2 regions of the Rouxiella badensis genome follow, and region 2 is predicted to be linked to the other one. Evidence: predicted binding sites of a transcription regulator. Region 2 holds the regulator's gene; the other holds the start of a gene.

Region 1 (15,407 bases), 2.5 Mb from region 2:
CCGATGGTATAAGGCAAGAAAAACAGGAAGAAACCCAGTTCCAGAACGAAGGCGTCTATCAGGCTGATTTGCAGCCACCAGGCCGCGATCGGCAGGCCTATAAGAATAAAGCCCCCCTCAAAACCCAGCGCGTGCCCTACGCGGAGCGGAAAAGTACGCTTCACGCTGCCCATAGGCCAGAAATAGTCGAAAACGCTGTTATACACCACGTTCCAGACCATCGCGGTGGTAGAGAGTAAAATCGACAATACGCCCATCTCGAGGACAGGTTTATTCATTATCCATGCCGCGACAGGGGCGCAGATAAGCAGCGCCATCACCTCGAAGCCGACGGCGTGAATGAGCCGCTCAGTGAGACTTTTTTGCGCCTTCATTGATGCGTTTAACGATGACATAGTGTTTACCTTTAATAATCCTGATGGTGTCCGTGACCCTTCCTTGTCCTAAGGAGCAGGATTATCATCGCTAATAAAGATAGAATAAAGTTAGCTAGTATCGATAAAACCGATACATCACCGTTACCTCAGATTGGGAATGCATCAATGCGCTATTCACCCGAAGCGTTACTGGCTTTTGTCGAGACCGCCGCCAGCGGATCCTTTTCTGCCGCCGCGCGTAAACTGCATAAAAGTCAGTCAACGGTCAGCACCGCCGTGGCAAATCTTGAGGTTGATTTGGGCATTACGCTATTCAACCGCGAGGGCCGTCAACCGCAGCTGACGCCACAGGGTCAGAAGGTGCTGGCCCACGTACATGCCATTTTGTCGGCCAGCGAAAAACTCGATGAACTGGCGGTGCGGTTGTCGGCGCAAATCGAGCCGCGCCTGACCTTTGTGCTTTCGGATACCTATCAACCGACCCATTACGAGACGCTGCTGAGCCACTTCGAACAGCGCTATCCCGACATCGAGTTTGAATGCCTGATTGCCGAAGACCGCGACGTGATTGACCTGTTGCAGCTCGGGCGCGCGCATATCGGCATGCTTGAAGTACAGGAGAGTTATCCGCCGGATATTGGCTATGCGCGTCTGCCCGACCAGACCGAGATGGCGCTGTTTGTCGCCAAAAAACACCCGCTGGCCTCAATTGATGCGCTGCGCCATGAAGATTTGCCCGCCTATCGGCAGCTTTGCCTGCAAACCTACGGCAGGCAGACGCAGCAGAAAGCCCTTGGACAGACCTGGTCTGCGCCGAGCTATCTGATGCTGCTGGAGATGGCGGAACAGGGATTTGGCTGGTCGATACTGCCACGCTGGCTGGTGGCGCAGTTCGGCCACAACAAACTGGTAGAGCTCAGTCTCTCGGGATGGCCAAAGATGATTTCTATCGATGCGGTCTGGTCGCGCAACAATCAGCCGGGACCGGCAGGCCGCTGGTTTATCGACAGCCTGCTCGACCCGTTGCGTATCGAGGGGCAGTAACCGCCCCTCATGAGCGATGGGCGACGGCTATTCGCGTGAAGAATTATGCGCTTCGAGCGCACGGGTAACGGCGCTCAGTAGCGGCGGAACGTCCATTTTCGGCAGCACTACCTCAACCCAACACAGCTGAGGGCGGGCGTCTATCTTCGCCATCACCTGTCGCAGTTCACTCACGTCGGTTACACGTTCCACCAGCGTCGGTTCTGTCGCGCCAAACGCCTGCGGCAGTAAAGTCCACTGCCATTGGGCAATATCGTTGTAGCGTTGTTCAGCGCCATGAATTGCCCGCTCAACCGTGTAGCCATCGTTGTTAATAATGAAGATGACGGAATTGAGCCGATAACGGATAGCCGCACCTAGCGCCTGCACGGTAAGTTGCGCTGAGCCATCACCGATTATTAATACGACGCGCCTGTCGGGATTGGCTATCTGCGCGCCCAACGCCGCAGGCAGCGTAAAGCCTATCGAGCCCCACAGCGGCTGGGCAATAAAGTCACAGCCTTCAGGCAAGTTCAGCTGCGCCGCACCGAAACAGGCGGTTCCCTGCTCGACCACCAGAATATCACCGGGTTGCAGGAAGGTCTGAATCTCTTGCCAGAAGGCCTGCTGACACAAGCCCGTTTCGGTTGGCGCAGGCAGGGTTTTGTCAGGAATAGCCGCGGGCTTCCAGAATCCGGCCAGTTCGGCGGTCAGGCGATGCAGAATATCGACGCTTACCGACAGCGGGACGTGGCTAAATACCTGCTCCCCTACCTGGGCGCTGAACGGCTGGAGATCGATACGTTTATGCTGCGCAATATTTTGCGTAAAGCCGCTGGTCACCGTGTCAGAGAAGCACACGCCGAGAGTAATGACGGCATCGGCATCCTCAATGACGCTGCGCAGCGGCTCGCCGCTGGCCTTCCCTGCGTAGGTGCCACAAAAGGTCGCACGGCGCTCGTTCAATAATCCTTTCCCGAGCAGCAGCGTGGCGTGCGGCAGCGGAACGTCGTCCACCCATTGCTGTACCGCGTCACGCACCTCAAAACGATCGGCCAGAAAGTCGGCTAACAGACTCACGCTGTCGGCCGAGCGCAACAACGCAGTCGCCGCGCGGGTGAAAGCCTCGACAGAATTTTTGTCCACGGCAGGCAGGCGAGATTCAAGAGGCCGAGTGGGGGCGGAAACCTGATGAGAAGCTACGTCGGTTGGCAGTTGAATGTACACCGGACGCCGCGCATACAGCGCCTCGCCTAACACTCTGTCTATCTCCCGCGTGGCATTTTCGGGGGTAAGCAGTGCCTGCGCCACGGTTATCTGGGCGGACATACGGGGAAAATGGCTGAAATCGCCGTCGCCGAGCGAGTGGTGCAGCAGTTCATGGCGCTTCTGCGCGTTGAGGGCGGGTGCACCCACAATATGAATAACGGGAACATATTCCGCATAGCTGCCGGCAATACCGTTCAACGCGCTGAGTTCGCCGACGCCAAAGGTGGTGAGCAGTGCGGCGGCAGGTTTGCTGCGCCCGTAACCGTCGGCCCCGTAGGCGGCATTAAGCTCGTTGGAGCAGCCGACCCATTTCAGCCTGGGATGAGCGATAACGCTGTCAAGGAACTGCAAATTATAGTCACCCGGCACACCAAATAATTCATCAATGCCCAACTCAGAAAGTCGCTCAACGAGATAGTCACCTACGCTGAAAATATGACTCATGATGATCTCCTTTTAAATATTGAACTGCTAGTTAATAGTTCTAGCACAGTGTCCCCGAGTACAAATGAGTCAAAGAATTATTATTCAAATGGTGAATGGAAAGCGGCAAAGACAGTCGGCGTAAAAATGCCGTTTTTTAGTGCAATGCCTTCAATCTCCTAAGAGTTTTCCTTTGTTCTAAAAAAAGAGTAGCCGATGTGATCGCGACATCTGAATATAGAAGTGAAAACGCATACACTAAAACGCTATTTTACTAACGGTAACTTTTAAACAAGGATCCCTATGCCTTATCAAGCCAACCCCGCCCGATATGAAACGATGCTTTATCGTCGCTGTGGTCACAGCGGCCTAAAACTTCCCGCTGTCTCGCTAGGCCTGTGGCACAACTTTGGTGATACATCGCGCTTCGAAACTGGCCGCGAACTGGTTCGTCACGCCTTTGACCAAGGGATAACGCATTTCGATTTAGCAAATAACTATGGGCCTCCGCCGGGATCGGCCGAAGAGAATTTCGGGCGTATTCTGCGTGAAGATTTATTGCCATGGCGCGATGAGCTGATCATCTCCTCCAAGGCAGGCTACACCATGTGGGACGGCCCTTACGGCGACTGGGGGTCGAAAAAATATCTGGTTGCCAGCCTCAATCAGAGCCTTAAACGCCTGGGCGTCGAGTACGTTGACATTTTTTATCATCACCGTCCCGATCCGCATACGCCGCTGGAAGAGACGATGTCCGCGCTGGATTTGATCGTGCGTCAGGGCAAGGCGTTGTACGTTGGGCTGTCGAACTACCCGGCGGATCTGGCGCAAAAGGCTTTTGATATTCTTAATAAACTGGGCACCCCCTGCCTCATTCATCAGCCAAAATATTCCATGTTTGAGCGCTGGGTAGAAGGCGGACTGCTGGATACCCTGCAACAAAACGGCGTAGGCTCGATTGCCTTCTCACCGCTGGCAGGCGGCGTGCTGACTGACCGTTATCTGGCGGGAATTCCCGAAGATTCGCGCGCCGCCAGCGGCAGCAAATTCTTGAATCCGGAGCAGATAACGCCTGAAAAACTGGAGAAGGTGCGCAAGCTGAATGAGATAGCTCAGGCTCGCGGACAGAAGCTTTCGCAGATGGCGCTCGCCTGGGTGCTGCGCGGCGACAGGGTGACCTCAGTGTTGATCGGGGCCAGTAAAACCAGCCAGATTGATGACGCAGTGAACAGTTTGAGCAATCTTGAATTGAGCGTACAGGAAATAGCGGCGATTGAAGACATCCTAGTGTAACCGCTTACCTCAAACGGGAAAACTTTGTTAACAATGCTCTCAGGGACTTACTGTAAGTATATCGTTAAACTGGGTAAAAGAATCAAAACAGGATTGCAGACAATAGAAAGCCTGCCGTCCAGGCCTTATAACTGTCATTATTGAAAACGTTATCTAACGAATTAATGCAAACCCAATTATTTTATGTCGCGGCTTTATCGTTACAGCATGAAACAAGTGGGAATAAGGTTGAATGGAGAAACATGATGAAAAAATTACCCGTTGTAAAGATTGCTCTGGGTGCCCTGCTGTTCGGCCTGTTGCCAGCCACTATGCCTGCACACGCTGACGGTATCAGCATCAATGTTCCTGGCTTGTCTATCAGCATCGGCCAGCGTGATAACCGCGGTTATTACTGGGACGGTTATGATTGGCGTTCTCCGTACTGGTGGCAACACCGTAACGAATACTATGGTCACCGCAACGATCGCGGTTACTACTGGGACGGCGCTCGCTGGCGTGATGGCGGCTGGTGGAACCAGCACGGTCGCGGCCACGGCGGCCCGGGCCCTCGTCCTGAATTCCACGGCGGTCCTGACCACGGTCGCGGCGGTCCAGATCACGGCCATGACGGCGGCGGTCGCGGCGACCACGGTGGTGGCGATCACGGCCATGGTGGTGATCACGGCGGCGGCCAGCCTCGTCCTCCTATGGGCGGCCCAGGCGGCGACCACCATTAATCTCCCTGAACAAGGGGCACTGAAAAGTGCCCCTTTTTTTATCCGATCATTTTGGCTAAAAATGCTACTTTTTACCCAAAGGTTAAACCTTATTAATGCTTTAATAATTTTGTAAAAAATCAGAATTAGAGTCCCTCACTTTTATAAGCCCATAAAAATGAGGTAGAACATGAAGTTAAAGCTTGCCGTCGCTATTTCCCTACTCTGCACACCTGCCCTGAACGCCTATGCTTCCGATGTCACCATTACGACGCCGATACTCAGCTCGATGGATAACTTTCGTGATATTGCGGGCACCACCACGGCCTACAGCACCACTTACGGCGGCACCATGCGCAGCGGCGTCTTTTATCGTTCGAACGTCTTCACGCCGTCGGCTGCCGATCTGGCTACTCTCGAAACGCTGGGCATCACCCATATTTACGACCTGCGCACCAGCAGCGAAATCGCCGCCACGCCGGATACTGTTCCGTCCAATATAACCTACACCAACATCAATATCCTTGGCGATAGCAGCTCGGCCGCGACGGCAAGCTCTTCCTCGACCTCTGCCGCCAGCCTGTTGACTAGCCTCGGCTCGGCCAGCGGAGCCGAACAATATATGGATGAAACTTATAAAGAGTTTGTTGATGACAAAAACGTCAGCAGCGAGTTTGGCGTGCTGCTCAATGACCTCGCCAGCACCAAAGGCGCGGCGCTGTTCCACTGCACGGCAGGCAAAGACCGCACCGGCTGGGCGACTGCCATATTGCAAAGCATTGCCGGCGTAAGCACCCGCGACATTTATCAAGATTATCTGGCGACCAACACCTATACCGCCGCCCGTATCAATGCGGAACTGGCCGCGATGCCCGCCGCCGAAGCCGCCATCTACGCGCCGCTTCTCACCGTAGAAGCCAGCTATCTCACCACGGCATTTGATGAAGTGATTGCAGAATACGGCTCAATGCAAAACTATTTGACCGAGGGCCTGGGTCTTTCGCAGGCCACGATTTATGTGCTGCGCGCCAAGATGGTGCTCTACTCAACGCTGCCGGGACAGGCGGGAATGCGTGGCAACGACGCCGAAGGTGCGGAGCTGCTTAACGAACTGCAAAACAGCAGTCTTTCTGGTGCTTACACTAACTATAACTACTATTTGCAGTCGGCAATCGATGCCGGAACGCTGGGCGGCGTGCAGTCGACCGTCGGCGGTCAGGTCTATGCCGATACTTCAAGCTACCTTCTTCGTCAAAACTCGCTGCTCGACGATGCGCTTGCGCCTTATACCGACAGTTCGCGCATGAAAGACGGCGAAAGCAACCTGTGGGCAACCGCGCTTTCCGGCTATCTCGGCACAGGAGGATCCGCACAGGCCTCCAGCAGCAACGAACACAGTACAGGCGTGATGATGGGGCTGGGTCAGCGCTTCAACAGTCGCGTCAGCGGCTACGGTACCTTTGGCTATGACCGGGGATCGGTCGGCGCGGCGGGCGGTGAGGTGAAAACCAATCTAACCTTTGTGGGCGCGGGCGGACGACTGGCGTTCAACAACCTTGATGCCGGAGCCTTCTTAGCCGCGGACGTCAACGCCGGATGGGTCAATGACAACGGTAAACGCCAGCTGGGCGGCGGTCTGGGCACCGCATGGGGCGACACCGAAGGTCAGTTGGTCGGCGGCACGCTGCGTCTGGGCTATGCTAGTGACCTTGGGTGGGTCCGCGTGGAACCTTCCGTAGGAGGACGTGTGTCGTATCTCAAACTCGACGCCTTCCAGGAGCGCGGCAGCGAACTTGCGCTGGACATGAACCGCACAAGCGAAACCAGCACCCGCGGCGTCGCTAACCTCAAGTTCGCCTTCCGTCCTTCAGAGGCAGGCAACTGGGCTATCACCCCTGCGGTTAACCTCGGCTATGAGCACGACTTCAGTAATCCGACGGTCAGCAGCAGCGGTGAACTTTACGGCTACAGCGTGACACAGGATTCGTCTTATCACAGCCACAACTTCTACACTGCCGGATTGAACGTTATCGCCAGCCACGGCCCGGTCAGTCTTGGCGCACAGGTTGCCGCGCTGGGATCGGGCGACACCAAAGGGGTCAGCGGCAGTCTGAATCTCAGCTACATATTTTGATTATGGTTAAACAGCATGCAAAAAGGGGCACTTTTCAGTGCCCCTTTTTTAGTGTTTACCTGAATAATCGCCGCGCTACTTCAGCATGCCGATCAGCAAATAGAAGTTCAGACTCACTACCACCAGCACAATCACCCGCCCAGACCACTGCATCAGCCTTGAGTTGGTCATGTCTCCCATCAGCTCGCGATTGCCGGTAAAAGCCAGCAGCGGTAACAGCGCCAGCGCGATACCAAAACTCAGCAATACCTGACTCAAGACCAGAATCCTGGTCGCATCCATGCCAAGCAGAATCACGATAAACGATGGCGCCATGGTGACCGCGCGGCGCACCCACAGCGGAATGTAAAACTTCACGAAGCCCTGCATCACCACCTGCCCTGCCAGCGTACCGACGACCGTGGAGGACAACCCTGCAGCGACCAGACTCAGGCCAAACGTCGTTGCCGCCGCATGACCCAGCAGCGGCGTCAGCGTCAGGTAGGCTTCCTCCAGTTCGCTAATGCCCTTGTGACCACTAAAGTGGAAAGCCGCCGCTGCCGTCGCCATCATCGCCAGATTAACGAAACCGGCAATAGTCATGGCGATCGCCACGTCCAGCTTAGTCGAAGAATAACGCTGCTCTTTCGAGTCTTTGGACGAACGCTGAGTCAGCGATGAGTGCAGATAAATTACGTGCGGCATAATGGTCGCGCCCAGTACCCCGGCAGCGAGGTAAACGGAATTACTGTCCGGCAGGCTCGGTGTCAGCATGCCCTTGCCGAGCGCCAGCATTTTAGGCTGCGAGAAGAACAGCTCGACGATATACGCCAGCGCCACAAACAGCAGCAGGCCGCCAATCACCAGCTCAAGCGGTTTTTGCCCGCGTTTTTGCAGGCCAAGAATAATAAAGGTCGCTATCCCCGTGAGCACCGCCCCTTGCAGCAGGGAGACGCCTAAAAGCAGTTTGAAGCCGATTGCCGCACCGATAAACTCGGCCAAATCGGTAGCCATGGCGATAATTTCAGCCTGGACCCAATAGGCCCAGACCGCAGGACGTGGGAAGCGATCGCGAATGTGTTCTGCCAGGTTTTTACCGGTGGCAATACCCAGTTTGGCGGACATAAGCTGAATGAGCATAGCCATCACGTTTGCCCAGACAACAACCCAAAGCAGCTGGTAGCCGTAGGAGGCACCCGCCTGAATGTTGGTGGCGAAATTACCGGGATCGATGTAGCCAATGGCGGCGATGAAAGCAGGCCCCATTAACGAAAGCTTTATCTTCCTGGAAGAACGGCTGGAGGATTCAGCTCGGCTATTCAACATATCAGTTAACCCTTACAGTTTTTACGCTTTCTAATACTAATATAATAATCAATTGAGAATGATTATCAAGTGCATTTAGAAAGGTGTTGTTTATTGCTCTGACAGGAAGCAAGAAGCGTAAGAACCGGCAGGTTTTATGTGCTAGATGCCAAAAGACTCAATGATGGCTCGCTTTCCGAATACAGAATTTTTAGAATACTCTGGACTCAACCCCACGGAAACGCTGGGTGTATTACTGCCTGTATTAAAGCTAGCACAAAAAATCCAATAATGCGTAGTTTACTTAACATCTTGACTTTTCGTGTTATGTCGCTGGAAATGTTGCTTTTTTTTGGCTTAATTCCTATATTTGCAATACATATCACATTTTTTGTGTACGCGTTACATAAAATGACCGTCGAAATATTGCCTGCCTCAAATTTGGAGCAAACATGTCCCGAATACTGCACTTTGTTTTAGCGTTAGCCGTTGTCGCAGTACTGGCCTTACTGGTGAGCCGTGATCGCAAAAACATTCGTTTTCGCTTCATTGTTCAGCTATTGGTCATTGAAGTCTTATTAGCCTATTTCTTCCTTAATTCAGAAATTGGATTAGGTTTCGTAAAAGGCTTTTCAGACTTGTTTGAAACATTATTAAAATTCGCAGCAGAAGGGACGGGTTTCGTATTTGGAGGCATGAACGAAAAAGGATTGGCGTTCTTCTTCCTCAATGTGCTGTGCCCAATCGTGTTCATTTCGGCGCTGATTGGTATTTTGCAGCACGTGCGTATCCTGCCGGTGTTCATCCGCATCATCGGTACTATTTTGTCTAAAATCAACGGCATGGGAAAACTGGAATCCTTTAACGCCGTCAGCTCGCTTATCCTGGGGCAATCAGAAAACTTTATCGCGTATAAAGATATTCTGGGCAAAATGTCTGAAAAACGCATGTACACCATGGCAGCGACCGCCATGTCGACGGTTTCAATGTCGATCGTTGGCGCTTACATGACCATGCTGGAACCCAAGTACGTTGTTGCCGCGCTGATCCTCAACATGTTCAGCACCTTCATTGTACTGTCGCTGATCAACCCTTATAAGGTTGATGGCGAGGAAGATCTGCAGCTGACCAATACCCACGCAGGGCAGAGCTTTTTTGAAATGCTGGGTGAATACATTCTGGCAGGTTTCAAAGTAGCGATTATCGTTGCGGCGATGCTGATTGGCTTTATCGCGCTGATCTCCTGCCTCAATGCTCTGTTCAGCGCGGTGTTCCACATCAGCTTCCAGGGCGTGTTGGGTTACGTGTTCTATCCATTCGCATGGATTATGGGCGTGCCAAGCAGTGAAGCACTGCAGGTGGGGAGCATCATGGCGACCAAACTGGTTTCTAACGAGTTTGTTGCTATGCTCGATCTGCAGAAAGTCGCACACGACCTGTCGCCACGCGGTGTGGGTATCCTGTCGGTCTTCCTGGTGTCTTTTGCTAACTTCTCGTCAATCGGTATCGTGGCGGGGGCTATCAAAGGCCTGAACGAGCAACAGGGTAACGTGGTTTCACGCTTCGGCCTGAAGCTGCTGTACGGTTCAACGCTGGTGAGCGTACTGTCTGCGTCTATCGCGGGTCTGGTACTGGCGTAACGTCGCAACAAAAGCGGTTTAAGAAGGCGCTTCGGCGCCTTTTTTTGTGCCCGTCGTTCAGGCTACAAGGCGGGTTTTCTGGAAACAGAAAGCAAAAAACCCGCCGAAGCGGGTTCTTTTAATTTTGGTGGAGATAAGCGGGATCGAACCGCTGACCTCTTGCATGCCATGCAAGCGCTCTCCCAGCTGAGCTATACCCCCACGGGTGTTCTGATTTACTGTCTTATGCCTACATCTTGGGGAGATGTAAACGACCAACCTGCTCTGAGAAGAAGATTGGTGGAGATAAGCGGGATCGAACCGCTGACCTCTTGCATGCCATGCAAGCGCTCTCCCAGCTGAGCTATACCCCCGTTCCAGACACATTAAATCTTGTGAACGGGGCGCATAATATGAAACCCCGCCAAGGCTGTCAACGGCTAAATGTGATTATGTAATCAAGCGCTGAAAAAGCCGCCAAATACCGGCCACGAAAGCGATTTTTAACCCTGAGCGGACACATTATGTTCGTTTCATGACCTTCTTATCTTCCCGTTGAAAAATAGGAAAAAGGCTGGGCCGCCGAGCGCGCGCGAAAAAAATTCCACAGGCTTATTAATGCTTTCATTAACCAACCGTTAACAAGGTTAAAAACGCATCTTGTCCTCGGAGAATTCTCATAATAGACTTCTATTGCATTATCAGGTTTCTCTATCCTTAAGAATTTTTCTCTATAACCATTCTATTCGAGCAAACTCATGTCCTTGTATGCACCAAAAGAAATCGCTTCACTCGCCGTTGCGGCCGGAGTGAGCAAAAGCCGTGCGTCCGTCGCCAATTTATTAATCCTGGGTTTTCTTGCGGGTGCCTTTATTGCTATCGGCTTCCTGCTTGACCTGCATGTAGTAGGGACACTGCCTGCATCCTGGGGTTCTTTTGGCGGTCTGCTCGGCGCAGCGGTATTCCCGGTTGGGCTTATCCTGACCGTGCTGGCCGGCGGTGAACTGCTGACCGGTAATATGATGACCTTGCCAATGGCCTGGTTCGCCCGTCAAATCAGCCTGTTTGCCGTCGTGCGCAACTGGTTCTGGGTCACTATTGCCAACCTCATCGGCAGCATCGCGGTGGCCTACTTCTTTGGTCACGTGCTGGGCATGACGGAAGGCGTATTCCTGGCGAAAACCGTGGCGACTGCCCAGGCGAAGGTTAACGCAGACTTTATGCACTCCTTTATTTCCGGTATCGGCTGTAACTGGCTGGTATGTCTGGCGGTATGGCTGGCATTTGCCAGTAAAGAGATGGGCGGGAAAGTCATCGGAATGTGGTTCCCGGTAATGGCGTTCGTCGCTATCGGCTTCCAGCACGTCGTCGCCAACATGTTTATCATTCCGGCTGCCATCTTTGCGGGTGCGCTGAGCTGGTCGCAGTACTTCCCTAACTTCGTTGCCGTGTTCCTCGGTAACGCGGTCGGTGGCGCTGGCTTCGTAGGCCTGATGTACTATCTGGCGTATCGCCCAACGGCGGCGTCTGCCGAGTCGACCTCACAGTCTCGTTAATCCGTTTTAGCAGGCTATAGATAAAAGAAAGGCCAGTCGGAGCATCCGGCTGGCCTTTTTGTTATTCAACCCTCAGGTCTATTAACGCTTATTGCTGTGCTTCACGCTCGGCGATATAGGCCAGCGCTTGATCGATACGAGACAAAGTGCGGCTTTGACCAATAGCGTGCACGGTCACGTCCATGCCCGGAGACATGCCGGCACCGGTCACGGCAACGCGCAGTGGCATGCCCACTTTACCCATGCCAACGCCCAGCTCGTCGGCAGTGCCCTGAATGGCGTTGTGCACGTTCTCAGGCGTCCAGTCGGTGATGGCAGCCAGGTTGGCACGCACGGCTTCAAGCGGCTGACGCGCAACCGGACGCAGGTGTTTCTTCGCCGCTGCGTCGTCGAACTCACTGAAGTCCTGGTAGAAATAGTGGCAAGACTCGGCCATCTCTTTCAACGTTTTACAACGCTCACCCAGCAGTTTCACCAGCGCAGACAGCTCCGGGCCATTGCGGGTGTCGATGTTCTGCTGCTCGATGTGCCATTGCAGTTGCGTAGCCACATATTCTGGCGGCAGTGCGTTGATGTAATGGTGGTTCAGCCACAGCAGCTTTTCGGTATTAAAGGCGCTGGCAGACTTGCTGACGCTGTCCAGACTAAACAGCGCTTTCATTTCGTCAATGCTGAAGATTTCCTGATCGCCGTGAGACCAGCCCAGACGCACCAGATAGTTCAGCAGCGCTTCTGGCAGGTAGCCGTCGTCGCGATACTGCATCACGCCCACTGCGCCATGACGTTTTGACAACTTTTTACCGTCGTCGCCCAGAATCATGGAAACGTGCGCATAAACGGGTACCGGCGCACCCAGCGCTTTTAGAATGTTTATCTGACGTGGGGTATTATTGATATGGTCTTCACCACGAATAACGTGAGTGATTTCCATATCCCAGTCATCGACGACAACGCAGAAGTTATAGGTTGGGGCACCGTCGGTACGGCGGATGATCAGATCGTCAAGCTCAAGGTTGCTAAATTCGATCGGACCACGGATCTGGTCGTCGAAAATAACCGATCCTTCCTGCGGGTTGCGGAAACGCACAACGCAAGGCTCGTCTGCGGCGTGATGTTCATGACTGTCGCGGCAGCGCCCGTCGTAGCGAGGCTTCTCGTTGTTGGCCATTTGCTCTTCACGCAGCGCTTCCAGACGTTCTTTGGAGCAGTAGCATTTATAGGCCGTGCCATTTTCCAGCATTTCATCAATAACCGCATTGTAGCGATCGAAACGCTTGGTCTGGAAATATGGACCCTCATCCCAGTCCAGGTTCAGCCAGTTCATGCCATCCATAATCGCGTCAATGGCCGCCTGGGTTGAACGCTCCAGATCGGTATCCTCTATACGTAACACAAACTCGCCGCCCAGGTTACGAGCATAAAGCCAGGAGTAAAGTGCTGTACGAGCGCCGCCAACGTGCAGATAGCCAGTTGGGCTGGGAGCAAAACGGGTTTTGATTTTCATCAGGGAAGCAGCCTTAACTATGTTTCAAATAGATGTCGCGACTAAACGAGACTCTCATTTATACGACAACCAAAGTTGTTGATTAGAAAACTATGGTTGTAAAAGTGGCTGTCATTCTATCACTCTGCCTCGAATCCTCAACGTTGAACCCGGCAATTGAATGGGTAATTGAACGGATAGAGAAAGAAAAACGGTCATACCGCCCCTCTCTGCTTTGTGTTTCAAGAAAAAATAGCGTTTCAGGAGGACGATTTCCTCAAAAAAGTGGATTCCACAAGGGGAGTTTCTTTAAAACAGAGCCTGGGGGTCTGGTAAAAAGCGGTTAACTCCCCAAAAACGTTAATGGCCTTTCGCAGGAAAAACGCTATTTTTAGCTCGTTGATGCATAAGAACTAGTCTGCACTGCATACTTTTTTGGCGTCTTGTCTAGTTTTGCGCCGAACAGTCATTTTTGTTTTTAAAAACCGTTGACTCAATTCGAACTATCCCTATAATGCGACTCCATCACGACGGGGGCGATTAGCTCAGTTGGTAGAGCATCTCCTTTACACGGAGGGGGTCGGCGGTTCGAGCCCGTCATCGCCCACCACTCTTTAAGAGTGACCGCGTTGTGATAAGCCATCTTATGATGGGCGATTAGCTCAGTTGGTAGAGCATCTCCTTTACACGGAGGGGGTCGGCGGTTCGAGCCCGTCATCGCCCACCACTCTTTAATGAGTGATGGTGCAGTAAGAAGAAATGAGAAATGGGCGATTAGCTCAGTTGGTAGAGCATCTCCTTTACACGGAGGGGGTCGGCGGTTCGAGCCCGTCATCGCCCACCATTTCTCAGCAAGCTTCTTACGAAACAGTTTTCAGAAGTGGGCGATTAGCTCAGTTGGTAGAGCATCTCCTTTACACGGAGGGGGTCGGCGGTTCGAGCCCGTCATCGCCCACCACTTCTGGCAAACTGAACAAGCAGTAAAGACAGTTACTAAACAGTGGGTCGTTAGCTCAGTTGGTAGAGCAGTTGACTTTTAATCAATTGGTCGCAGGTTCGAATCCCGCACGACCCACCACTTAGTAAGAAAAAAGCGCCTAACGGGCGTTTTTTGCGTTTCAGGGTCTGAGAAATTATTCCCTAGCTCTAAAGCAGCAGATCCCGCGCGTCGTGTGGGTGAGAAGCTGCGTTCAGGTTCGAGCCGAGCGAAGCGAGACGACAACGCGAACGCGTTGCCCGCAGGGAGAGGCCAAAGGCCGAATCAATCCCGCACGACCCACCACTTAGTAAGAAAAAAGCGCCTAACGGGCGTTTTTTGCGTTTTAGCGCCACTGAATAATTTACCGACTCTATACGAGCAGATTCCGCTGGGAGTGTGGGTGAGAAGCTGCGTTCAGGTTCGAGCCGAGCGAAGCGAGACGACAACGCGAACGCGTTGCCCGCAGGGAGAGGCCAAAGGCCGAATCAATCCCGCACGACCCACCACTTAGTAAGAAAAAAGCGCCTAATGGGCGTTTTTTGCGTTTTAGCGCCACTGAATAATTATACGTGTCGCCGCTCGTGTTTTAAGTGCTTTCCAGTGACACGAAGCGTGGCGTAGGCCGCGCCGCTCTGCGGTCCCTTCGCTTTGCTCGAAAGCCAAACGCGTCTTTCTCCCTCCGCTCAGCGCCGTCCTGGATCCGCCAATGTGAATCCGCCATAGAAAAGACATAAAATTTACCGTTGCTGATGCAGCAAAGAACAAACAAAAAAATCCCGCCGTTAGACCGAGCGTGGATTTGACCGCAAGGTTGCCGGTTTTTGTTTAGAAGCTGGTTGGCGGATTCGGGGCGGCGCGGGACCACGCCACGTGCGCAAGCATCTGGAACAAACTCATCGGCTGGCAAGACACATGCACCGATAACAAGGCGTGGGGTTCCAAGGGGCCTTGGCCTGGGAAGGCCCCTTGACTGGTCTGGGCCAGCGCCCAGCGCGCAAGGCGCGTGCCCTTGACCTAAAAAACCCCCATTAGCGATTAAAGATCCACCACTATACCGCTTTACTAAACCGGTTTACTTTGTTATCAACCTAGTATCAGCCATTCATCCGGGGAAAGTAACATGAGCAAACGCGTGCTGTTGTTAGGTGAAAGCTGGGTCAGTTCGGCGACCCATTACAAAGGATTCGATCAGTTTGGCAGCGTGACATTTCATTTAGGTGCCGAACCACTGGTCAAAGCGCTCGAAAATACCGAATTTGAGCTCACCTA
Region 2 (15,407 bases):
ACCTTTTATCCCCCAAACGCATTACTCATCGCGGTCGTCAGCTCAGCGAGTTTGACCTCGACGCCGCGCTGGCCCGCCACCCTGCCCTAATCCTGATGGATGAACTGGCGCATAGCAACGTAATAGGCTCACGTCATCCGAAACGCTGGCAGGACGTCGAGGAACTGCTCGACGCCGGTATCGACGTCTTTACCACCGTCAACGTACAGCATATTGAAAGCCTCAATGACGTCGTCAGCGGCGTTACCGGCATCATTATTCGTGAAACCGTGCCCGATCATGTGTTCGACCAGGCGGATGAAGTGGTGCTGGTCGACCTGCCGCCAGACGACCTGCGTCAGCGCCTGAAAGAGGGCAAGGTTTATATCCCCGGTCAGGCTGAACGCGCTATCGAGCACTTCTTCCGCAAAGGCAATCTCATCGCCCTGCGCGAACTGTCTCTGCGCCGCACGGCCGACAGGGTCGATGACCAGATGCGTGAATTCCGCGACACGCAGGGCAAGGAGCGTGTCTGGCATACCCGCGACGCCCTGCTGCTGTGCATCGGTCACAGCGGTGGGAACGAGAAGCTGGTCAGGGTAGCGGCACGACTCGCCGCACGGCTTGGCTGCGTCTGGCACGCGGTTTACGTCGAGACGCCACGTCTGCATCGCCTGCCTGAAGGCCAGCGCCGGGCCATCCTTCGTGCTCTCAAGCTGGCGCAGGAGCTGGGTGCCGAGACCGCCACGCTGTCCGACCCGCAGGAGGAACAGGCTATCCTGCGTTACGCCCGCGAGCATCATCTGGGCAAGATTGTTATGGGGCGTCGCAAAGAGCAGCGCTTCAAATGGGGCGCAAGCATCACCGACCGGCTGGCAAAAATCGGTCCCGAGCTCGACCTGCTGATAGTCAGCCTCGAGGAAGCCGCGCCGGTAAGTTCGCGGCGAGATCAAGACTCCCGCACCTTCAGCGAGCGATTTCGCCGTCAATTACAGGGCTGCGCGGTGGCGGTGGCGCTTTGCGCGCTCATCACCTTTATCTCACAGTTTCTGTATCCCTATTTCGATCCTGCCAACCTGATTATGGTCTATCTGCTTGGCGTGGTACTGACGGCGCTGTTCTACGGGCGCTGGCCGTCGGTGCTGGCAGCGGTTATCAATGTCGCCAGCTTTGACCTGTTTCTGGTCGAGCCACGCGGCTCTTTTGCCGTCACCGACGCCCAGTATTTACTGACCTTCGCCGTAATGCTTATCGTTGGCGTACTGATCGGTAATCTCACCGCCGGGGTGCGCTATCAGGCGCGGATCGCGCGTCATCGCGAAAAACGGGCGCGGCATTTGTATGAAATGTCCAAAGGGCTGAGTCAGGCAATGACCCCCGAGGCAGTGGCGCAAACCAGTCGTCATTTTATTTCAACCACGCTGCAGGCCAAGGCCGCCGTGCTGTTACCGCAGCAGCACGCCGAGGGTACGCTGAATTTCCAGCAGGGAGATCTTGCCGCAGGCCTGTCGATTGCCGTCGACGAGGCGATTGCCCGCTGGAGCTTCGACAAACAGTCTCCGGCCGGGGCAGGCACCGATACGCTGCCGGGCGTGCCTTATCAACTGCTGCCGCTGGTCGCGTCGGGGAAATCCCTCGGCCTGCTGGCGGTAGAGCCCCCCAACGTGCGCCAACTGATGGTGCCCGAGCAACAGCGCCTGTTGCAAACCTTCACCGTATTGATAGCCAACGCGCTAGAACGCCTCCAACTGACGGCGACGGCCGAAAGCGCACGGCTGGAGACCGAACGCGAACAGCTGCGCAACTCGCTGCTGTCTGCCCTCTCCCACGACCTGCGAACCCCATTGACCGTGCTGTTCGGCCAGGCCGAAATTCTCACGCTGGACCTGGCCAGCGAAGGATCGGCCTATGCGCCGCAGGCTAACCAGATTCGTCAGCAGGTGCTGAGCACCACAAGGCTGGTCAATAATTTGCTCGATATGGCGCGCATCCAGTCAGGCGGCTTCAATTTGCGTAAGGAGTGGCAATCGGTTGAAGAAATCATTGGCAGCGCGCTGCGTATGCTCGAGCCGATGCTCAGCAACCATCAGATAACGGTGGATTTGCCCGAAGAGATGCTGTTGGTCAACTGCGACGCCAGCCTGATTGAGCGGGTGTTTATCAATCTGCTGGAAAATGCCCACAAGTATGCCGGTTCGCAGGCAAAAATCGTTATCAAAGCGCGGACCAGCGAGGACTGGGTCGAGGTTGATGTCTCAGACAACGGTCCAGGAATTATGGCCGGTGGCGAACGGCAGATTTTCGAGAAGTTTTCGCGCGGCAATAAAGAATCGGCCATTCCGGGCGTGGGCTTGGGGTTAGCGATTTGTCATGCCATTATTGACGTACACAACGGACGCATCTGGGCAGAGAACAACCCGCAGGGGGGGGCCACCTTTAGCTTTATGCTGCCGTTGGAAAAATTACCCGATATCGAATCCATCGAACCCACTGACTCCATAGGCGAAACTGATCGTGTCCCCGATTAATATTCTGATTGTTGAAGACGAAAAAGAGATCCGACGCTTCGTTCGCACGGCGTTGGAGGGGGAAGGCATGAAAGTTTTCGAGAGCGAAACGCTGCAACGTGGGCTGATTGAGGCCGGGACGCGTAAGCCCGACCTGGTGATTCTCGACCTTGGCCTGCCGGACGGCGACGGGCTGGAGTATATCCGCGACCTTCGTCACTGGAGCAGTATTCCGATCATCGTGTTGTCGGCCCGCACCAGCGAAGAAGACAAGATTGCCGCGCTCGATGCGGGCGCGGACGATTTTCTGACCAAGCCTTTTGGCGTTGGGGAACTGCTGGCGCGGGTTCGCGTTGCGCTGCGCCGTCACGCAGGAGGTCAGCAAGAAAGCCCACTGATTACGTTTGCCGACGTGACCGTCGATTTAATTAACCGACGCGTACAGCGTGCCGGAGAAGACTTGCATCTCACGCCGATCGAATTCCGTCTGCTGGCCGAACTGCTGGCGAACAGCGGGAAAGTCATTACGCAAAGGCAGTTGCTCAGCCACGTCTGGGGCCCGAACTACGTGGAACACAGCCACTATTTGCGTATTTATATGGGCCATTTACGGCAAAAACTGGAACAGGACGCCACCCGGCCGCGTCATTTGTTGACAGAAACCGGCGTCGGCTATCGTTTTATGCCTTAAGCTCGGCGTCAATAGCGGCGAATTCAGCCTCGATAATTTCTGCTGCTTTCAACAAGGTCGCGTTGACCCGTTCCACCTGCTCAGGGCTGAGGTCGTCACGCATCACGTTGCCTCGCAGTACGCTGCGCAGACGGTTCATGCTGTCAGCAATGCCTTCCGCCAGGTTGCTCCCATGCTCGCGGCGTTTTTCACGTCTCGCCAGTCGCGCAAAGATAGCGTCAACCACCGCCTGATGTGCCGACAGTTCTTCCTGACCCGCCGCTGTCAAACGATAGCTTTTACGGCCGTTATCACTGACCAGCGGCTCAAGGAAATCCTGCTCTTCAAGCAGCGTCAAGGTCGGATAGATAACCCCCGGACTCGGGACGTAAAGGCCGGATGACGCCTCTTCAATCGCCTTAATCAGCTCATAACCGTGGCTCGGTTTCTTCGCCACCATGGCCAGCAGCACCAGACGCAGATCGCCATGTTCAAACAGGCGCTGCATTCTCTCACCACGACCGCCACCGCGACGCGAACGTCTCTCGCCACGCCCTTCTCCACGCTCTTCGCCCATCGCAGCATGCCTTCCGCCGCGATGACGACCCGCAAACTCTGTGCGTTCATCCCTTTCTCCGCCATGGCGGCGGAGTCGGTCACCGTGACCGCGATGGCGGCCTTCCATAAATTTAGCAAACATAAATATTCCTCTCTTTAGATATATCGAAATAGTTTCGATATATCTAAAGTAGATCGACTTTCGCTCAATGACAAGGTTTTATACAAATTTAGATATATCTTTTTCAACACAGAATTTTGAGCATAAAAAAAGCGCTGTATAAACAGCGCTTTGATTGAGATTGCGAAAAGCGTTCGGGAATTACTTCGCGTCGGCAAGGACTTTGCTGACGATATCCACGGCTTCTTTCTCGATTTTTTCGCGGTGCTCGGCACCCAGGAAGCTTTCACAGTAGATCTTGTAAGCTTCTTCAGTACCGGATGGGCGCGCGGCAAACCAGCCGTTTTTGGTGATGACTTTCAGACCACCGATAGACGCGCCGTTGCCCGGAGCCTTGGTCAGGCGATCGGTAATCGGGTCACCCGCTAGCGTGTCGGCCTTGACTTGCTCTGGGGAGAGCTTGGAGAGCGCGGCTTTCTGCGCGTGGGTGGCTGGAGCCTGAATACGGTTATAGCTCGGCGCACCGAAGCGTGCGGCCAGTTCGTTGTAGTGCTCCTGCGGGTTCTTGCCGGTCACGGCGGTGATTTCTGCCGCCAGCAGGCACATAATGATCCCGTCTTTGTCGGTTGACCAAGGCGTACCGTCGAAACGCAGGAAGGACGCACCGGCGCTTTCTTCACCGCCGAAACCAAAGCTGCCGTCGAACAGACCGTCTACGAACCATTTGAAGCCCACCGGCACTTCGACCAGTTTACGGCCAAGGTCAGCAACCACGCGGTCAATCATCGCGCTGGATACCAGCGTTTTACCTACCGCGACGTCAGCGCCCCACTGTGGACGATGCTGGAACAGGTAGTTGATCGCCACCGCCAGATAGTGGTTCGGGTTCATCAGACCCGCAGGCGTTACGATGCCGTGGCGGTCGTAGTCAGGGTCGTTGGCGAACGCCAAATCGAACTTGTCTTTCAGCGCCAATAAACCGCCCATTGCGAATTCAGACGAGCAGTCCATGCGGATCACGCCGTCGTGGTCGAGATGCATGAAACGGAAGGTCTGGTCGACAGAGTCGTTTACCAGCGTCAGGTCCAGGTTGTAGTGCTCGGCAATACGTTTCCAGTAAGTGATACCAGAACCGCCGAGTGGATCAACACCGAGTTTCAGGCCTGCTTTCTGTATGGCCGGAATGTCGATAATGTTGACCAGGTCTTCAACGTAAGGCTGCACCAAGTCTTGTTCGACGAGGTGCTGACCCTGCCAGGCTTTGTCCAGAGACTGGCGCTTAACGCCTTTCAGGCCTTCTGCAATCAGCGCGTTGGCGCGCTTTTCAATCACAGAGGTCAGGTCAGTATCGGCTGGACCGCCGTTGGTTGGGTTGTACTTGATCCCGCCGTCTTCCGGTGGGTTATGTGATGGCGTGATAACAATACCGTCCGCCAGCGCGCCGCCCTTTTTGTTATGGGTCAGAATCGCGTGCGACACCGCAGGCGTTGGGGTGAAACCGTTGTCTTCCTGCACAATGACGTCAACGCCGTTGGCAGTCAGCACTTCCAGCACGGAAATAAATGCCGGTTCAGACAGCGCGTGGGTGTCTTTACCTACGTAACATGGACCGGTGGTTCCCTGCTCTTTGCGTACTTCAGCGATAGCCTGAGCGATAGCCAGAATATGAGATTCGTTGAAGCTGTGGCGTCCGGCGCTGCCGCGATGACCAGAAGTACCGAATTTTACCGCGTGAGCGCTGTTGGACGGATCTGGCTGCAGCACATAATACTGCGACGTAAGTTGTGCAACGTTAATCAAATCGCTTTGCTGAGCAGGTTGCCCTGCGCGGGGGTTGTTAGCCACTGGCATTTCTCCCTAATGCTTTTTTAAAGGGTGCCGCAAACTTTATCGGTCAGTTCGGCTGGGAACTGCATCAATTGCATGATGTGTTCAATCATGCTGCGTTTACGGCCTGTATTCGTATTGGTAATGACCCAATAAGGGGTTCCTGGAACATGTTTTGGCTTGGTATGAATACCGTTTTGCAGCAACGTTTGCTGGTCACCAGCAAAATAAGTGCGAGTACGACCACGTAAAGACTCGGTCGCAACCGCAAATTCTTTCGGGCTGAGCGTATACAGGGTAGTCAGGATAAGCATGAAGCGGTTAACCGCCTTGGTCTGCTCGGCATACTCATCGGATAACATCAGTTCACGCACGGCACGTACGCGATCGCGCGGTGTATTGGTGGCAACGGCCGTTTTCTCTGCGGGTGCCACGCTGGCTTTGGCCTGCACTTCCTGGCCGGCAGAAAATTTAAGCATCCGCCGTAAAATGTCTGATGCACTTTCACCGATATGCTGCGTGTGGCTCGCGATATAGCGGTAAAGCTCTTCATCAACCTCAATCGTTTTCATCTTTATCCAGTACTGTTTTTCTACTTAATTTATTCAAAGGATTATACAAATTAAACTGCGCAAACAAAAAGGCGAAATCGCCTCAATATTCAAAAAGCAGACAAAACCTTATATCCAACTCTTACCCGGCGCGTGCTTTGCTGTATCCCACTCAGGTATCTGACAGAAAATCTTCTGTGACTCATGATAACCTAATGAGATCCTTACCTGTAATAAATGTCTAATGGACTCTGCCATGAAATTACATTATCGACTGCAACACTCTGAATCCGCAGAATCGACCGCGTTGCCCATCCTGCTTATTCACGGCCTGTTTGGCACGCTGGACAATCTCGGCGTATTAGCGCGATCCCTAAAACAACAGCATAGTGTGCTACAGGTAGATTTGCGTAATCACGGGCTCTCCGAACGTTCACCGGTCATGACCTATCGGGCGATGGCCGAGGATCTCCGCGACACGCTCGACGACGCCGGTATCGACAAGGCGATCGTCATAGGTCACTCGATGGGGGGCAAAGCCGCAATGGCGCTGACCGCCTTAGCGCCAGAGCGAGTCGACAAGCTGGTGATTATCGATATAGCGCCGGTGGATTATAAAACTCGCCGCCATGACGAAATCTTTGCCGCACTCAACGCCGTCACAGAAGCTGGCATCAAGGACCGCGCAGGCGCAACTCGGCTCATGCACGAATATATAAAGGAGGACGGCGTTATTCAGTTCCTGCTCAAGTCCTTTTCGCAGGGCGAATGGCGTTTCAACGTGCCGGTATTGCTGGCCGAGTACGCCAACATTGTTGGCTGGGCCGAGGTGCCCGCCTGGCCACATCCGGCGCTGTTTATTCGCGGTGGATTATCGCCTTACGTTCAGGACGAATATCGCGACGACATCGCACGACAGTTTCCAAAAGCCCGCGCCCACGTGGTCGCGGGGAGCGGACACTGGGTTCATGCCGAGAAGCCGGAGGCGGTGTTGCGCGCCATCTCTCGTTTCATTGATGCGTGATCCTGCGCAAGGACGCGCTAAATATTCCCGCCGCACGCGCAACTGTTCAAAAAAACGGCTAATCATAATAACTTAGCGCTGAATCAAGGCAGTTAGGCGTTGTGGAGGGGTATACGCTAGGGTATGATTGCGCGCTGTAATTTTGCCCCTGCGCCAGGTCAGTTTTTTCTCGCGCCTGAGGTAAATTGGGTTAGGGTTTATTAACCCGAAATGTGTAACCATCTCATCTGAAAAGGGCTTAGGTCGCTTTTCGATGTAACTTCCCTAGTTGTACCGCTACCTATGGCAAAAGAACAACTGGATCGCACGACGCTTGATCTGTTCGCAGACGATCGCCGTCCGGGACGTCCAAAAACAAATCCGCTTTCTCGCGATGAACAGCTCAGGATTAACAAGCGTAATCAGCTTCGCCGTGACAAAAACAACGGTTTACGTCGCGTAGAGCTGAAGATCAATGCTGAAGCTGTGGATGCGCTAAACAAGTTGGCGGAACAACAAAATATCAGTCGTAGCGAGCTGATTGAACAGATGCTGCTGTCACATCTGAACGGTCAGGATAGCTAGTCATCGTATTCTGATGCGGGCGGGTAACTCTTTCGGTTACCCGCCGTTAGCGTTTCATCTTGTAAACTTCCGCAACAGAGCACACAAAGGCGATAACGCTTGCCTGAATTGCCCGATAAACTATTCACATCAAAAATACGGGTATGCATCCTAAACAGGTCCGCATTAACATTGGCGTCACTAAATCCGTGCTTCAACGGGGTATTCACGCAGCCTGATGCGGATGAGAATATGTTCTCTCTCCGCCGAGTTTGTTATCATCCTGCATAAATTGACTCGCACGCCGCGGACGAAAAAGCAGACTCTCTGAGTCTATTAAAGAACAAGAGGTTAGATAAGCTTATGGCAGTAGTAGGTATCTTCTTTGGTTCCGACACCGGAAACACCGAAAACATCGCAAAAATGATCCAGAAGCAGTTGGGTAAAGATGTTGCTGACGTTCAGGACATCGCCAAAAGCAGCAAAGAAGATCTGGAAAAATACGATATTCTGCTGATCGGTATCCCGACCTGGTATTACGGTGAAGCACAGTGTGACTGGGACGATTTTTTCCCAACGCTGGAAGAGATAGATTTTGAAGGCAAGCTGGTTGCGCTGTTCGGCTGCGGCGACCAGGAAGACTACGCAGAGTACTTCTGTGACGCAATGGGCACCGTACGCGATATTATTGAACCACGCGGCGCCGTGATTGTCGGACATTGGTCTACCGAAGGTTACCACTACGAAGCGTCTAAAGGCATGGCGGACGACAAGCATTTCATCGGTTTGGCTATCGACGAAGACCGTCAACCAGAGCTGACCAACGAACGTGTTGACGCCTGGGTTAAACAAATTAGTGAAGAGTTGAGCCTCGCTGAGATTATCGGTTAATCCCACACAAAGGCTAAGGCCCTGAATCATTAGGGTTAAACCTGAAAGGGCCAAACTATCACTGAAATTAACAATTTAACTCGCACAAAATTGTAACTTTCAGCTGTATCAAGGTACACTTACTGTATCTGGTTTTATTATTCCTGCCTTTTTGAGAAACAACATTCAGGCAGGAACGATTTTTGTGAACAGCCCACCGTTTTCATTAACGTGATTAGCATAGTGACAGGACTAAATCCGCATGACTGACAACAACACCGCACTGAAGAAAGCCGGCTTAAAGGTCACGCTTCCACGCTTGAAAATCCTGGAAGTGTTGCAAGCCCCGGCAGGTCATCACGTCAGTGCGGAAGATTTGTACAAAGAACTGATTGATATGGGCGAAGAAATTGGTCTTGCCACGGTTTACCGTGTCCTGAACCAGTTTGACGACGCCGGCATTGTTACCCGCCACAACTTTGAAGGCGGCAAGTCTGTATTTGAACTGACTCAGCAGCATCACCATGACCACTTGATCTGCCTCGACTGCGGTCGTGTGATCGAATTCCGCGACGAATACATCGAAGCGCGTCAGCGTGAAATTGCAAAAACCCACGGCATCAAATTAACCAACCACAGCCTCTATCTTTACGGCCACTGCGAAGCAGGCAACTGTATTGAAGACGAAACGCTGCACGGTAAAGGCTAATACCTTGCCCAAGTTCTGTCTCTCAGGGATAAGAGCAGAGCTGGAAATAAAATGACCGCTGAAAAGCGGTTTTTTTATGCCTGCGGTTTAAGATTCAGGCATAAAAAAACGCAGCCAATGGCTGCGTTTTCAATTAAGTCAGCGCATCAATTATGCGACTGGCTTACTTTCCCAGTTGTCGCGCAGCCCCACGGTGCGGTTAAACACCAGGTGCTCGGCGGTAGAGTAAGTGCTGTCGGCGCAGAAGTAACCTTCACGCTCAAACTGCAGGCTCACACCAACCTCTGCATTCGCCAGGCTCGGCTCAACAAAACCGTTGGCGATGACCAGAGACTCTGGGTTGATGGTGGTCAGGAAGTCTTCCGCCTGACCCGGGTTCGCTACGCTGAACAGACGGTCATACAGGCGGAACTCAGCAGGCTTGCCTTCTGAAGCAGAAACCCAGTGGATCACACCTTTAACCTTGCGGCCATCGGCAGGATCTTTACTCAGGGTATCCACGTCATAGCGACAGAAAATCGTCGTGATATTGCCTTCGGCGTCTTTCTCGATGCGTTCTGCTTTAATCACGTAGGCATTGCGCAGGCGGACTTCTTTTCCCAGCACCAGACGCTTGTACTGCTTATTGGCCTCTTCGCGGAAGTCAGCCTGATCGATGTAAATTTCAGCGGTAAACGGCACGTCACGTGAGCCCATTTCTGGCTTGCTCGGGTGATTAGGCATTTGAACCCACTGAACCGCATCGCCGGCAAAGTTCTCGATGATCACTTTAACCGGGTTAATGACGGCCATTGCACGCGGTGCATTCTCGTTGAGGTCATCACGGATACAGGATTCCAGCGCCGCCATTTCGACGTTGTTGTCCTGCTTGGTCACGCCGATACGACGGCAGAATTCGCGAATAGACTTGGCGGTATAGCCACGGCGACGCAGACCGGAAACCGTTGGCATACGCGGGTCGTCCCAGCCTTCAACAATCTTCTCGGTCACCAGCAGGCTCAGCTTGCGCTTGGACATGATGGCGTATTCGAGGTTCAGGCGAGAGAACTCGTACTGACGCGGATGGCAAGGAATGGTGATGTTATCCAATACCCAGTCGTACAGACGGCGGTTGTCCTGGAACTCCAGCGTACACAGTGAGTGGGTGATCCCTTCCAGCGCATCGGAAATGCAGTGGGTGAAATCGTACATTGGGTAGATGCACCACTTGTTGCCAGTCTGGTGATGGTCTGCAAACTTGATGCGGTACAGTACCGGGTCACGCATCACGAAGAACGGTGACGCCATGTCAATCTTGGCGCGCAGGCACGCGGTGCCCTCGGCGAACTCGCCGTTACGCATTTTAGCAAACAGCGCGAGGTTCTCCTCGACGGTACGGTCGCGGAACGGGCTGTTTTTACCTGGTGCAGTCAGGTTACCGCGGTATTCGCGGATCTGCTCTGGCGAAAGCTCATCGACATAGGCCAGGCCTTTCTGAATAAGCTCGACCGCGTAGTGGTGCAGTTGATCAAAATAGTCGGAAGAGTAATGAACCTCACCGCTCCACTCGAAACCAAGCCACTGAACGTCTTTTTTAATAGACTCGACGAATTCGATATCTTCTTTCACCGGGTTGGTATCGTCAAAACGCAGGTTGCATTGACCCTGATAGTCTTGAGCGATGCCAAAGTTCAGGCAGATCGATTTTGCGTGGCCAATGTGCAAATAACCATTGGGCTCAGGCGGGAAACGGGTCACGACAGAAGCGTGTTTTCCCGATGCCAGATCTTCATCAATAATCTGACGGATAAAATTTGTTGGGCGGGCTTCAGCCTCACTCATTGTTCAATTCCTCTACGCGAACGAAAGCTCGAAAGACTAACCGCATATGTTCCAACAAGCCACGTCGGGAAACAACCCTTAAGTGCCAAATTTGAAACTATTAAAAATATTTTTACCGTAAAGCCACGGACACAGGCGCTAAAAACAAAAAACGGGAAGAGATTGCTCCCTTCCCGCTGCGATTTTTAACGACTCTCGCCTTTTTTCACAACAAACGGCCAACCTTACTTCGCGTGGATCTCGAACAGTTTGCTCTCGCCTGCCACCACCGACTCACCGGCCAGCAGGGTCAGACCCGAATAGTCTTCCATATTACTAACCACCACCGGGCTTATCATAGAGCGTGCATTGCCGTTCAGATAGTCCAGATCCAGCTCCAGCACCGGTTGACCGGCCTTAACGGTTGCCCCTTCTTCCACCAAACGGGTAAAGCCTTGACCGTTAAGCGCGACAGTGTCCAGACCAATGTGGACCACCACTTCGGCACCGGATTCAGTTTCGAGGCAGAACGCGTGATTGGTGTTAAAGATTTTCACTACCACGCCATTGGCCGGAGCAACCACGGTTTTCTGCGTTGGACGAATCGCCAGGCCTTCACCTACCGCGCCGCTGGCGAAGGCTTCGTCAGGCACCTGAGCGAGTGCAACGACCTCACCGGTGATAGGTGACACCAGCGTTTCCAGCACAGGCTTCGGCGCGTTGGGTACCGCCTGAGGCTTCACGGCGGCAACCGGCGCGGCCGTGGCCGGTGCAGCAGCGGCGGCAACCGGACCGGTAGTCATCACCGTGCGCATCGCACCGGCGATAATCTCGGCGCGGGTTCCCACAATCACCTGCACGCTTTGTTTGTTAAGACGGATAACGCCTGATGCGCCGAGGCGTTTGGCCAACCCATCGTCCACCAGCGAAGAGTCTTTGACGTTAAGACGCAGGCGGGTGATACAGGCGTCGATGCCCGTCAGGTTTTCTGAACCGCCGATGGCGCTGATATAGCGACGGGCCAGCAGGGAAGTTTCATCCGCCTTGCTGTTGCCGGTGGTATCAACATTCACGTCATAACCGTCGGACTCGTCACCGGCAACCGCCAGCTCGCGACCTGGGGTCATCAGGTTGAATTTATTAATGGTGAAACGGAACACCACGTAATAGATAACGAAGAACACCAGACCCTGAGGGATCAGCATATACCAGTGGGTTGCAAGCGGGTTACGCGATGACAGCACCATATCCACCAGACCGGCACTGAAACCAAAACCGGCAATCCAGTGCATGCTGGCAGCAATGAACACGGAAAGCCCAGTCAACACGGCGTGAATGAAATACAGCACCGGTGCAACGAACATGAAGGAGAATTCCAGCGGTTCAGTAATGCCGGTAAAGAAGGAGGCAAACGCCGCTGCCAGCATGATGCCGCCCACTTTCGCGCGGTTTTCAGGGCGTGCACAGTGGTAAATAGCCAGTGCCGCACCGGGCAAACCAAACATCATGATTGGGAAGAAGCCCGCCTGATAACGACCGGTGATCCCCACGGTGGCTTTGCCGGCTTCGATGGATTCCTGACCGCCGAGGAAGTTAGGGATATCGTTGATGCCCGCGACGTCAAACCAGAACACCGAGTTAAGCGCATGATGCAGACCGACGGGAATCAGCAGACGGTTGAAGAAAGCATAGATGCCCGCGCCCGCAGATCCCAGTTGCTGGATGTGCTCACCAAAGGTCACCAGACCGTTAAAGATAAGCGGCCAGACGTACATCATGATGAACGCCACGACGATCATCAGGAAAGAGGTCAGGATAGGCACCAGACGACGGCCGCTAAAGAACGACAACGCCTTTGGCAGCTCTACGTGGCTGAAGCGGTTATACAGCTCTGCAGAAATGATACCGACGAGAATACCCACAAACTGGTTGTTGATTTTGCCGAAGGCCGCAGGCACGTCAGCGACTGGGATTTTTTGGATCATGGAGACCGCTGCCGGAGAACACAGCGTGGTTAATACCAGAAAACCGACGAAACCCGTCAGCGCGGCTGCGCCATCTTTGTCTTTGGACATGCCGTAAGCCACGCCAATCGCGAAGAGTACCGCCATGTTTTCAATGATTGCCGATCCTGACTTGATAAACAGGGCCGCCAACGCGTTGTCGCCGCCCCAGCCCACCGGGTCAATCCAATACCCTACCCCCATCAATATTGCTGCGGCGGGTAATGTCGCAACCGGGACCATCAAGGCCCGGCCAATCTTCTGCAAGTAGCTAAGTATACTCAACTTTTCCCCCTATTCGCCCTGAGACGAATCACCAAAGTAGTTTAATTAGAATGTGTGACTACCTATCTTTGAAAATGCTCAAAACCTGACTCACCAAAGTCATACTGCGCAGTGTAAAAAAATTAATTCGTATCGCAAATTAAAACCTCATTATTTGTGATTTTTATCACCAAAAATGGGTATTAACAAGCCATAATGCTAGTCATAACCCAAAACTTATTTTATCATTAAAAAAATCTAGGCCGCAGCGTGCCGATCATCTGCGTTAATGAGCCCGCTGTAAAGTCAAAGCCGGTCATGCATGGAACATTTAAATTCCTTGCCCATCGCCCCTCGCGGTGGGTATACAAAGTATAAAACTTAAGAGGTGTACGATGAGACTTATTCCGCTGAATACTCCCACTGAAGTGGGTAAATGGGCTGCGCGTCATATTGTTCAACGCATCAACGCGTTTAACCCCACCGCCGAACGTCCGTTTGTACTGGGTCTGCCGACCGGGGGTACCCCGATGGAAGCCTATAAACATCTTGTTGCTATGCATAAAGCAGGCCAAGTCAGCTTCCAAAACGTGGTAACCTTCAACATGGATGAGTACGTTGGCCTGCCGCAGGAACATCCGGAAAGCTACCATACGTTCATGTACAAAAACTTCTTCGACCACGTTGATATTAAAAAAGAAAATATTAATCTTTTAAACGGTAATGCACCGGACGTCGATGAAGAGTGCCGTCAGTACGAAGCAAAAATTAAGTCCTACGGCAAAATTAATCTGTTCATGGGCGGCGTGGGCAACGACGGTCACATTGCGTTTAACGAACCGGCTTCCTCACTGGCTTCGCGTACGCGCATCAAGACGTTGACCCACGATACACGCATTGCCAATTCGCGTTTCTTTGATAACGATGTTTCACAGGTGCCAAAATATGCGCTGACCGTCGGCGTGGGTACCCTGCTCGATGCGGAAGAGGTGATGATTCTGGTGACCGGCCATGCCAAGGCACAGGCTCTGGAAGCCGCGGTCGAAGGCAACATCAACCACATGTGGACCATCAGCTGCCTACAACTGCATGCGAAAGCAGTGGTCGTTTGCGACGAACCATCCACAATGGAATTAAAAGTAAAAACGGTGAAATACTTCCGTGAGCTTGAAGCCGAAAATATGAAAGATCTTTAATTAATCCAAAATTTACAGACAGTTCCGTGAAATAATTGGCTCTGCGCGACGAGGCAGCAAGTGAGAGAATCCCCATCGGCTGACCTAGTCAGTGATTCGGATAAACGCGCGAAGCTTACGCCGTTGCAGTGCCAATGACGACGGGGAAAGGGGGGTGAGATGTTCGCTTTGATTAACGGTCGGATCTATACCGGCCACGATATTCTGGATAACCACGCGGTAGTGATTGCTAATGGGGTAATCGACTGTGTTTGCCCAGTTGACGCACTGCCGGCGGATATAGAAACGCGCAGTCTGGAAGGCGCCCGACTAGCCCCCGGATTCATCGACCTGCAGCTCAACGGCTGCGGCGGCGTGCAATTCAATGACTCACTGGAAGCCATTTCGGTTGAGACGCTGGAAATCATGCAGGCGGCCAACGAGAAATCCGGCTGTACCAGCTATCTGCCGACGCTAATTACCAGCAGTGACGAGTTCATGAAGCACGGCATCAAGGTGATGCGCGAGTATCTGGCGAAGTACCCGAATCAGGCGCTGGGTCTGCATCTTGAAGGACCGTACCTGAGCCTCGAGAAAAAAGGGACCCACAATCCGGCGTTCATCCGTAAACCAGATACCGCAATGATAGACTACATCTGCGCCAACGCCGACGTGGTTACCAAGGTCACGCTGGCCCCGGAGCAGGTTGAGGGCAGATTTATACGTCAGCTGCGTGACGCGGGAATCGTCGTCTCTGCCGGTCACTCCAACTCGAGCTACGAGCAGGCGCGTGAAGGCTTTGCCGA

What was found. Region 2 encodes Fur, which represses iron uptake genes when iron is present. Its sites were predicted from a motif close to ATAATAATGAGAACNACTATCAA; they were not measured.
Region 1: the regulator Fur is predicted to act here: its motif matches at 8,569-8,591, upstream of O1V65_RS01760 (Nramp family divalent metal transporter).

Annotation. Positions count from the first base shown of each region.
Region 1 is NZ_CP114062.1:326,062-341,468, reverse strand. It holds gene O1V65_RS01790 (multidrug/biocide efflux PACE transporter) at 1-395, opposite strand, end outside; gene O1V65_RS01785 (LysR family transcriptional regulator) at 543-1,421, shown strand; gene O1V65_RS01780 (alpha-keto acid decarboxylase family protein) at 1,449-3,113, opposite strand; gene mgrA (L-glyceraldehyde 3-phosphate reductase) at 3,396-4,385, shown strand; gene O1V65_RS01770 (DUF2502 domain-containing protein) at 4,631-5,104, shown strand; gene O1V65_RS01765 (tyrosine-protein phosphatase) at 5,274-7,217, shown strand; gene O1V65_RS01760 (Nramp family divalent metal transporter) at 7,293-8,522, opposite strand; gene O1V65_RS01755 (NupC/NupG family nucleoside CNT transporter) at 8,954-10,141, shown strand; tRNA gene O1V65_RS01750 (tRNA-Ala) at 10,267-10,342, opposite strand; tRNA gene O1V65_RS01745 (tRNA-Ala) at 10,419-10,494, opposite strand; gene O1V65_RS01740 (formate/nitrite transporter family protein) at 10,879-11,676, shown strand; gene gltX (glutamate--tRNA ligase) at 11,765-13,180, opposite strand; tRNA gene O1V65_RS01730 (tRNA-Val) at 13,694-13,769, shown strand; tRNA gene O1V65_RS01725 (tRNA-Val) at 13,811-13,886, shown strand; tRNA gene O1V65_RS01720 (tRNA-Val) at 13,928-14,003, shown strand; tRNA gene O1V65_RS01715 (tRNA-Val) at 14,042-14,117, shown strand; tRNA gene O1V65_RS01710 (tRNA-Lys) at 14,162-14,237, shown strand; RNA gene O1V65_RS01705 (RtT sRNA) at 14,316-14,441, shown strand; RNA gene O1V65_RS01700 (RtT sRNA) at 14,519-14,644, shown strand; gene O1V65_RS01695 (glutamine amidotransferase) at 15,259-15,407, shown strand, end outside.
Region 2 is NZ_CP114062.1:2,876,682-2,892,088, forward strand. It holds gene kdpD (two-component system sensor histidine kinase KdpD) at 1-2,507, shown strand, start outside; gene kdpE (two-component system response regulator KdpE) at 2,488-3,177, shown strand; gene O1V65_RS13350 (PadR family transcriptional regulator) at 3,167-3,856, opposite strand; gene pgm (phosphoglucomutase (alpha-D-glucose-1,6-bisphosphate-dependent)) at 4,037-5,680, opposite strand; gene seqA (replication initiation negative regulator SeqA) at 5,704-6,234, opposite strand; gene ybfF (esterase) at 6,458-7,237, shown strand; gene ybfE (LexA regulated protein) at 7,520-7,801, shown strand; gene fldA (flavodoxin FldA) at 8,144-8,671, shown strand; gene fur (ferric iron uptake transcriptional regulator) at 8,913-9,359, shown strand; gene glnS (glutamine--tRNA ligase) at 9,510-11,180, opposite strand; gene nagE (N-acetylglucosamine-specific PTS transporter subunit IIBC) at 11,405-13,447, opposite strand; gene nagB (glucosamine-6-phosphate deaminase) at 13,822-14,622, shown strand; gene nagA (N-acetylglucosamine-6-phosphate deacetylase) at 14,782-15,407, shown strand, end outside.